Regions from separate parts of the Ruegeria sp. SCP10 genome, predicted to be linked through region 1. Evidence: riboswitches for the same ligand, from Rfam matches in the RefSeq annotation. Region 1 holds a riboswitch; each other region holds the start of a gene.
What was found. Region 1 has a riboswitch for cobalamin ahead of ABLN87_RS06050 (DUF1636 domain-containing protein). Riboswitches for the same ligand answer to the same signal wherever they lie in the genome.

Region 1 (2,195 bases):
CGACCCGTACGTCCACGGCGCCTTCGGCAACTTCGACAACGGGCAGCGGGCGAGGGGCCTCAGTGGCGATGATCTCTTTCGCTTTGGCTACGCCTTCAGGACCGGCCAGATCGGGCTTGGTCAGCAGAATGATGTCGGCGCAGGAAATCTGATCCTCGAACACCTCGGACAAGGGTGTTTCGTGGTCAATCGAGTCATCGGCCAGACGTTGCGCATCCACCGCTGCCACATTCGGCGCAAAGCGACCGGCGGCGACGGCTTCGGCATCGGCCAGCGCGATCACGCCATCAACGGTGATTTTTGAGCGGATATCGGGCCAGTCGAACGCTTTCAGCAGCGGCTTAGGCAAGGCGAGGCCAGAGGTTTCGATCAGGATGTGATCGGGACGCGGCTCCAGCGCCATCAGAGCTTCGATAGTCGGTATGAAATCGTCAGCCACGGTGCAGCAAATACAGCCATTGGCCAACTCCATGATGTTTTCTGCCGGACAATCGGGGATCGCGCAGGATTTCAGGATGTCGCCATCGACACCTACATCACCGAATTCATTGACCACCACCGCCAGACGCTTGCCCTGTGGGTTCTGCATCAGGTGCTTGACCAGTGTGGTTTTGCCCGAGCCCAAGAAGCCGGTGATAACGGTGACGGGCAGTTTTTCCAAGTTGCTCATTTCAGGGCTCCAATCGGGGGAATACGGGCCGCACAGTTTTTGCGGAAATGTTCAGGACGTTCGCGCCATTTGACCAAACCATCGTCAGTGGCCAAGTACTTGGTCACACCTTCGATGATCGTTTCGACATGGTCGGTTTCGTTGAGGTTTTCGTAGACAAAAGTCCAACGCGTGGGTCCGCCACGCAACACGATGGAACATCCTTGATCGCAATTTGACAGGCACTCTACGGGTTTCAGATGGATCCCATCTGGCACGCCCGCCTGTTCCAGCGCCTTATGCAGCAAAGCGCCGGGGCGCTGGGTGTCATCTTCGATTGCCAGGCCACGGCGGCATGTCGTGCAGACCAGCAGTTCAACTGGTGCGGCTTTGCTCATCTCTCTCATCCCCCTTAGTCAAATCTGGGGGACGGGGTTTCATGTGGGCCGATCCAAGCCCCACACCGGAACACCCCGTCCGGTTTCATCTTCGGGCGCTGGCAGGTCTCCCGGCTTGCGGATGTCAGGGTGTATACCCTGTCGGATGTCCCGCCTTCCCAGCCTTTGGCCAGTGGCTTTGGGCACCCTCTCCGGTCACGGTCGCGGGGGCGGCTGCGTTTGGCGGTAAACCCGTTGACGCATTCCCTTTTCATCCTCTTACGAGGACACCAACGGATCGGACATGCGGCACTGATACGGTGCTTGTCAAGCGTGTCGCCGACAACCGCTATGTCGGGTGCAGAAAAACGACCTGTGGCAGTCGCTGGGCGGCATGGCTGGGCTTAGCCTGCGGCTTTCGAAAGGTTTAACAGCGACCACTTCACTGAACCAAATGTTTGACGAATAGATAGACTGCTCTTCATAACAGCAGATACAGGCCAATGGCGTGGGCGTTTTGCTCTGGTATCTGGAAGCTTTGTGAGAGTGGTGGGCGACCCTGGAATCGAACCAGGCGTGCGTCTCCGCGAGGGAGTTACAGTCCCCTGCCACACCTTGCGGCCTGTCGCCCACTGTCAGGCGTTGCACCTGACGTGGAGGCGTGATTACTAGCGCACCAAAGGAGCGTCAACAGGAAAATACGGCATTGGCGCAGGAAAGCGAATTCATGGCCCGGAGGCCCTCAGAATGAAAAAACCCAAGTGGGTTGTTGAAAAGGAACAGGCGCGAAAAGCAGCTGCGGCCGAGACGGTTTGGCTGTTTGGTTTGCACGCCGTGCGCGACGCCTTGATGAACCCCAAACGCCAGAAACTGCGCCTGATTGTGACGCGAAATGCGCGGGACAAGCTGCTCGAAGCCATTGAATTCGCGGGGATCGAGGCCGAGATGGTTGATCCGCGCAAGTTTAGTGCCCCGATCGACGCGGGTTCGGTGCATCAGGGGGCAGCGCTTGAGGTTAAGCCGCTGGAGTGGGGCGGCTTGGCCGAGAACTGCATCGGACGGGAACATCCCCGGGTGATCCTGCTGGACCGTGTAACGGACCCACATAATGTAGGTGCGATTCTTCGGTCAGCCGAAGTATTGGGTGCAAGTGCTGTGATCGGAACCCG
Region 2 (2,195 bases), on a different contig from region 1:
AGGCTTCTGGATCATCATCAGCGTGATCGGAATTATTCAGCATTTCAGGTTGCGCCGCGCAGGGTAACACGGCGCAATAGGGTTATGCAGCGTTGTGGAGACGCGGTGTGAACAGGCCAAACTTGCCCAGATCCCGCATGGATTTTGCTGCGGCCAAAACGGCCAGATCGGCCAGCGGTTCGATCAGAATAACCAGCATGTAGGCAGCGGCGAAACTGGCGATCGCTGTAAAGTTCTCGGCTCCAAATCCTTGGCCATAAAAGGCCCAGAATGCCACCCAGATGACGACACCGCCCTGATAGGCCGTCGACAGCGCAAGCGCCTGAGAATATTTCAGATCAATATAGGCCGAATTTGGCGCAATGATGCGATTGGCCAAAGCTTGCAAGGCAAACAGCGGAACCAGCAGCGTTGTCATGTTCATCCCGAACTGAGGCAGGTCGAAAGGCGCCAGGAAAAACCCCTGAATGAACAAGCCCGCGATCAGACCGATGGCGGCAGGGGCCGCACCGAACAACAAAAACAGGGTCGATCCCAGAATGAAGTGAACCTCTGACACCCCGACCGGGAAGTGCGGCAACACCTCAAAGAAGGTGAAAACCAGCCCGGTGGTCAGGGCTGAGCGAATGGCAAGGCTGGCAATGCCGCTGCTTTTCAGGCTGTCCCATGCCAGTTTAGCGGTATAGAGCCCTGCGCCAGTTGCGGTGGCGTAGCTCAGGACAAGTTTGGCGCCATTTACGACGCCCGGTTCGATATGCATAGTTTGGTCTCCTTCCCGTCACACCCGACGGCAGAAAGGTTTAATAATTGGGCTTCCGCCCGGTTTGCACATGGCAGGTCTCCTGACTTGCGGATTGGCTTCGATCCCGACCTTCCCAACCGATTGCTTAGGTCAGTGGCCCAATTGGGACGAAACTCCGCCTACAGTTGCGGGGGCAGTTCCGGAATTGACGGGTATTGTCGCACCGGATTCCCTTTTCATTCCTCCGGGGAAATTCCCCTTTGGAAACCATGTCAGGCAGGTGTCTGGCACCGGGTGCCACCTGTCAAGCAGTCAAACGTGGATGTTTGGAAAAAATTGTCAGTGCTCAGGGGCGTGCAGGCCTTGGCATGGCTTGCACGTTTCGCCGCTCGGATATAGGGAAACTCAGACTCGCTTAGGGGAGGCTTTGATGCAAGACGATCCCAAAACCCTCGTTTCCACCGACTGGCTTGCCGCCCATATCAAGGACCCCGATCTGCGGGTGCTTGATGGGTCGTGGTACCTGCCGCAGCATGGGCGCGATGCCAGAGCCGAGTATGATGCGGGTCATATCCCGGGCGCGCGGTTCTTTGATATCGACGATATTGCGGATCACCGCTCGGACCTGCCGCATATGATGCCGCCGGTCGAGAAGTTCATGTCCCGCCTGCGCGCGATGGGCGTGGGGGATGGACATCAGGTGGTTGTCTATGACGGCTCGGGCCTATCCTCAGCAGCGCGCGTCTGGTGGATGTTCCGCCTGATGGGGCAGGACAACATTGCCGTGCTGGATGGCGGTCTGCCGAAATGGCAGGCCGAAGGGCGAGAGGTCGAAGATCTGCCCCCTGTGATCCGGGATCGGCATATGACCGTTCGGGTTCAGAATCATCTGGTACGCGACGTGACACAGGTGTCTGCCGCCGCCAAACTGGCTGATCATGAGATCATCGATGCCCGTGCTGCCGCCCGTTTCGCCGGAACCGAGGCTGAACCGCGCGAAGGTTTGCGCTCGGGCCATATACCCGGCTCACGCAACGTGCCTTTTGGGACGCTGTTGAACAAGAACCATACGATGAAATCGCCCGAAGAGTGCCGCGCCGTGTTCGAGGCTGCTGGTGTCGATTTGTCCAAACCCGCGATCACCTCCTGCGGGTCAGGGGTGACGGCGGCAATCCTCAGCCTTGCGCTTGAACGCATGGGCAAAAAAGACCACGCGCTTTATGACGGCTCCTGGGCTGAATGGGGTGCCTTCCCAACCCTGCCCGTCGCAACCGGAGAGACCTGATGTTCGAACATCTCAAACCGCAACCTGCCGACAAGATCCTGGCGCTGATGCAGATGTACCGCGACGACCCGCGCGATCAGAAGATCGACCTGGGCGTGGGCGTTTACAAGAATGCCGAAGGCGTGACCCCGGTGATGCGCGCCGTCAAGGCCGCCGAAAAACGCATTC
Region 3 (2,195 bases), on a different contig from region 1:
CTCGACCACCTGACGGTCTTCGTCATTGGTGGCAATCCAGACCTCGGTCAGACGTTTCAGATCGTAATCGACCCCTTCAACGGCATCCTTGTGAACCAGCCATTTGGTTGTGACCTCGGTTTCAGTCGGGCTGATTGGTGTGACGCGGAACACGATGGAATGATCAGCCAGAAAGTGGTTCCAGGTTGTTGGATAATGGAATTTCAACAACGCCCCTGCATCCGCAAACGGCGACCGGCCCAGCCAGCGCCGCACGGCGGATTTCCCATCCATCGTATAACTTTGCGCCCCTTCTTTCAGAGGCATCCGAGCCATACGGAATTGCCCGTCATCATGCAGGTAGAACTGCGAGGGCATCCCGGCGGCTTCGCACCTGTCAAAATGGGCTTGCATATGCAGCGGCGTCTCACCGCCTTCGATCCCTGTGACTGCAGGATCATCAGGGAAGGTGCGGCATAGCGCGGGATGGTTGCCACCGCAGTGGTAACACTCGCGGTTATTCTCCCAAACCAGCTTCCAATTACCCTTTTCAATGATTGAACTTTCAAAAGCCACTTTGGCGTTGCCCAGATCATGCGGCTCCAGATAAGGGCGCGCGGTGTTGGCGAACATGTCGAAATCTGGGGCGTTGTCCGCAAGACAGATGTAAACCAACCCGGCAAGCTCGCGGCAATGAACTGTCTTCAGCCCATGCTGTTTCGGATCGAAATCCGGCCCCATATCGCGCGCCCACAGCAATGAACCATCAAGCTCGTAGGTCCATTGGTGATAGGGGCAAACCAGTTTAGGCGCATTGCCTTTTGCAGCCTTGCAAATGATCGAACCACGGTGGCGGCAGGTGTTGTGAAACGCCCTGATTTGGTTGTCAGCACCACGCACAATGACAACGCGGTGGGCGCCCACGGTATAGGTTACGTAGTCACCTGCTTTCACCAGTTCACAGGCCGGAATGGCAAACAGCCAATCGCGGTAGTGGATGACTTCAAGATCGGCCTGAAATACCTGGGGGTCTGTATAAAACGCCTGCTCGAGCGCGTAACCAGGGATGCGACGTGCCAACAGGCTTTGAATGCTGTTCATTTCTGGCTCTCCTGCCGCGCCCCGCGGCATTGCTTGGGCAGATGACAAGGAGGAACCGTCCGGAGGCGCGCGAGGATCACGTCCGAAACATGTGCCCCCACCGCCACCCGCGGTTTGACATATCTGCAAGGCTGGTTTCCGGACTTGAAAGGGGCTTCCGCCCGGTTGCGACACCTTCCCGGGATCCTCGTCCCAGTGGTTGATTGCCGAACCTGACCTTCCTTACCGTTGCGGGGGCAGTGCCGGAATTTCACCGGCTTCCCAATTCTCCGCTGTCTGAGACTCAAACAGCGGCACCTCACATGCACAGGATAGAGTCGCGCGGTTCTTATGCTGAGAGGCTTGCGACATTTCCAGTTTCAAAACAGACATCTCAATGCTCGGGTCGAACCCGGGTTTGTGAAGTAAAACCCCTGGATACATTTCAGGCACAAACCCGCAATCTTCCGCTTGGCTGGTTTGGCGGTATAAGACATCTTCATAACCGTGCGTCCGTTACGTGCCATCGCCCCAAATGCTGAAAGTAGGAGAGCCCCAATGGAAATCAGACCCTTTGGTGTTGAGATGTGGATGAATGAGTTCGAGACGACCTGCGAACTCAATCTGGCTGAGACCTGCATTCAGTCCATCACGCTGGGCGAACTGTTCGACATGGCGGGCCAGCACAACAGTATTCTGAACGATCTGTCATCCATGAAGATGACCTATGGCGCGATTGAAGGGTCAGAACGCCTGCGCGATGCGATCTGTGGCCTGTATGACAGTCAGGGCCGGGATAACATCCTAACGACGCATGGGACCATCGGCGCGAACTCTCTGGTGCATCAGACGCTGGTATCGCGTGGTGATCACGTGATCTCTGTAATCCCGACCTATCAGCAACACTATTCCATTCCCGAAAGCATCGGTGCCGATATCGAATTGTTGCATCTGCGGCCCGAAAACGCGTTCCTGCCCGATCTGGACGAGTTGCGGGCGATGGTGCGACCCGATACGCGCCTGATTGCGATCAACAATCCCAACAACCCAACCGGGGCGCTGATGGATCGCGCATTGCTGGAACAAATCGTCGAGATTGCGCGCGACGTTGATGCCTGGCTGCTGTGTGACGAGGT
Region 4 (2,195 bases), on a different contig from region 1:
CACGGGCTCCTGCCGGTGATGCGCCATTTCATTCAAAGTTTTGCAGAGCCCGATACGCAATCCTGGCAATTTGCGTATTCTACCGCCATCGAGCGGTGGGGCGTGGATCAGGGTCTGACCTTGGCCCATCTGGTCTACAAGATCATCAAGGCCACGCTTTACAGCCGCCCCTACGGGTTGGCGTTCAACGACCCGCTCTGCGTCGAAAGCCGCAACCATTTTACCAGTGATGAACTGGCGTTGATGCGTATGCTGCATCACATGCGGCGCGATGAAACACCAGCCGCCCGCGATGCCGCTGGATTGCTTTCTGGCGGGTATCCGGATGCCCATGTCGTGCAGGCGGGCCTGACACTTGCCAACCGATTCCCAACCGACGGAGAACGTCGCGCGCATGTCAAAAGGCGGCCCATCCTGCGGGTCGTACAATAGTGCTCGGTCGTTAACGACGATACTTGACAAGCGTATCTTCACCAGAATAGCTGACCTGTGATGGTTCCCGCAGCTTTGGGTGCGGGATGAAAATGGGAATACGGTGCGGCCCCCGGAATATCGGAACAGGCTAAGTCCGTAACTGCCCCCGCAACTGTAAGCGGAGAGCGACGCCAAATCACCACTGGCCCGAGAAGGCCGGGAAGGTTGGCCAAGCGACGACCCGCAAGTCAGGAGACCTGCCATCACCTGTGAAACCAACCCGGGACGGGGCGTCCTGGAAGGAGGATTGATGGCACATATGCGTCCTATCGGGACTGGCACTTTCGACACGGGCGTCCTGCGCGTTGAGGGTGGCAATGACCCGCAACGCTGATCACTTTGTGCTGATCTGCTCGACCTGCCAGGGTGAGATCGAAGCCAGCGCCGCCCAAAGTCTGCTGGACGCGTCGCTGTCTGACGGGTTCGCTACGCGACTGATCCCCTGCATGGCAGGATGCGAACGTCCCATGGCCATCGGTCTGCAAGCCGAAGGCAAGGCGCAATACCTGTTTGGCGATATACAAAGCACCGCCGATCTGGATGCGATCGCCACCTTCGCCCATCAGTACCGCGATAGCGAGAGCGGCTGGACCAGCGCAACGGATCGCCCCCCCGCCTTGTTGTTCAAAACTCTGGCACGCCTGCCCCGTCTTCCAAAGGCGGGTAAGGCATGAGCTTTCTGGTCGCGGAAAACCTGGAATACTACGCCCTGAATGGCGATGTGTTGCTGCAAGGCGTCTCGTTCTCTTTGGAAGAAGGGGCCATACTTGCCATCGCCGGTCCGAACGGTGCCGGCAAAACAACTCTACTGAACCTGCTCTGCGGGGTCGAGCGTCTGGCGCTGGGGGACGTTCGGATCAACGGTCAAAGCCTGCGCAGCCTGTCTGCGCAGGAACGCGCCCGGACCATTGCGGTTGTTGGCCAGCAGGAACTGCCCGATGGCCGCCTAAAGCTGCGCGACTACGTTGCGCTCGGCCAGATTCCCATTCAAAGCGACCGCTCGGCGGAAGATCACAAGATGGATCTTGCGCGCGTTCTACGCACGACCGAGCTGACCCATCTGGCCGACAAGCCGATGCAGCGGCTCTCGGGTGGCGAACGCCAACGCGCCCATATCGCACGTGCATTGGCGCAGAACCCCTCGCTGCTGTTTCTGGACGAGCCCACCAATCATCTAGACCCCGATGCCAAAGGGCACATGCTGTCGCTGGTGGCCGAACTGGGCGTGACGGTGGTGATGATCGTGCACGACCTTGTCATGATCCCGGAATTCGCCAGCCATGTCGCGCTGATGAAATCCACACGCATGACGGGCTTTGGGCGAGTCGACCAGATACTAACGCCGGATCATGTGCGCGACACGTTTGGTGTTGACTACCTGTGCTTCCAGCACGAAGGGCGCGTGATCCCGGCGCTGGATATCCGAAAACGAACGCTTTCATCTTAACAGGAGACATTGATGAAACAGAAAATTTGGTCAGCTTTGATGGTCACCGGCTTGGCCAGCGGCGCGGCTGCCCATGAAGTAACCGTGGACAATTGCGGCGAACCGCTGGTGTTCGACGCCAAGCCGGAACGGCTGGTGGTGCATGACATGAACATGACCGACATGGCCTTTGCGCTGGGCCTGCAAGAACACATCGTTGGCCTGACCGGTATCACCGGTTGGTACAAGACCAGCCCTGATTTCGATAAACTTCGCGGTGACATCCCGGAACTGG

Region 2: it holds a riboswitch for cobalamin, as region 1 does, so the genes downstream of both, ABLN87_RS17835 (energy-coupling factor ABC transporter permease) here and ABLN87_RS06050 (DUF1636 domain-containing protein) in region 1, are expected to answer to the same signal.
Region 3: it holds a riboswitch for cobalamin, as region 1 does, so the genes downstream of both, ABLN87_RS10560 (aromatic ring-hydroxylating oxygenase subunit alpha) here and ABLN87_RS06050 (DUF1636 domain-containing protein) in region 1, are expected to answer to the same signal.
Region 4: it holds a riboswitch for cobalamin, as region 1 does, so the genes downstream of both, ABLN87_RS14085 (DUF1636 domain-containing protein) here and ABLN87_RS06050 (DUF1636 domain-containing protein) in region 1, are expected to answer to the same signal.

The regions. Positions count from the first base shown of each region.
Region 1 is NZ_JBDZYF010000001.1:1,189,124-1,191,318, reverse strand. It holds gene cobW (cobalamin biosynthesis protein CobW) at 1-670, opposite strand, end outside; gene ABLN87_RS06050 (DUF1636 domain-containing protein) at 667-1,047, opposite strand; cobalamin riboswitch at 1,131-1,336, opposite strand; tRNA gene ABLN87_RS06045 (tRNA-Tyr) at 1,574-1,657, opposite strand; gene rlmB (23S rRNA (guanosine(2251)-2'-O)-methyltransferase RlmB) at 1,774-2,195, shown strand, end outside.
Region 2 is NZ_JBDZYF010000010.1:116,108-118,302, reverse strand. It holds gene ABLN87_RS17840 (CBU_0592 family membrane protein) at 1-67, shown strand, start outside; gene ABLN87_RS17835 (energy-coupling factor ABC transporter permease) at 83-760, opposite strand; cobalamin riboswitch at 816-1,029, opposite strand; gene sseA (3-mercaptopyruvate sulfurtransferase) at 1,173-2,027, shown strand; gene ABLN87_RS17825 (amino acid aminotransferase) at 2,027-2,195, shown strand, end outside.
Region 3 is NZ_JBDZYF010000003.1:309,797-311,991, reverse strand. It holds gene ABLN87_RS10560 (aromatic ring-hydroxylating oxygenase subunit alpha) at 1-1,080, opposite strand, end outside; cobalamin riboswitch at 1,193-1,396, opposite strand; gene ABLN87_RS10555 (aminotransferase) at 1,618-2,195, shown strand, end outside.
Region 4 is NZ_JBDZYF010000006.1:71,649-73,843, reverse strand. It holds gene ABLN87_RS14090 (hypothetical protein) at 1-432, shown strand, start outside; cobalamin riboswitch at 477-693, shown strand; gene ABLN87_RS14085 (DUF1636 domain-containing protein) at 792-1,148, shown strand; gene ABLN87_RS14080 (ABC transporter ATP-binding protein) at 1,145-1,921, shown strand; gene ABLN87_RS14075 (ABC transporter substrate-binding protein) at 1,934-2,195, shown strand, end outside.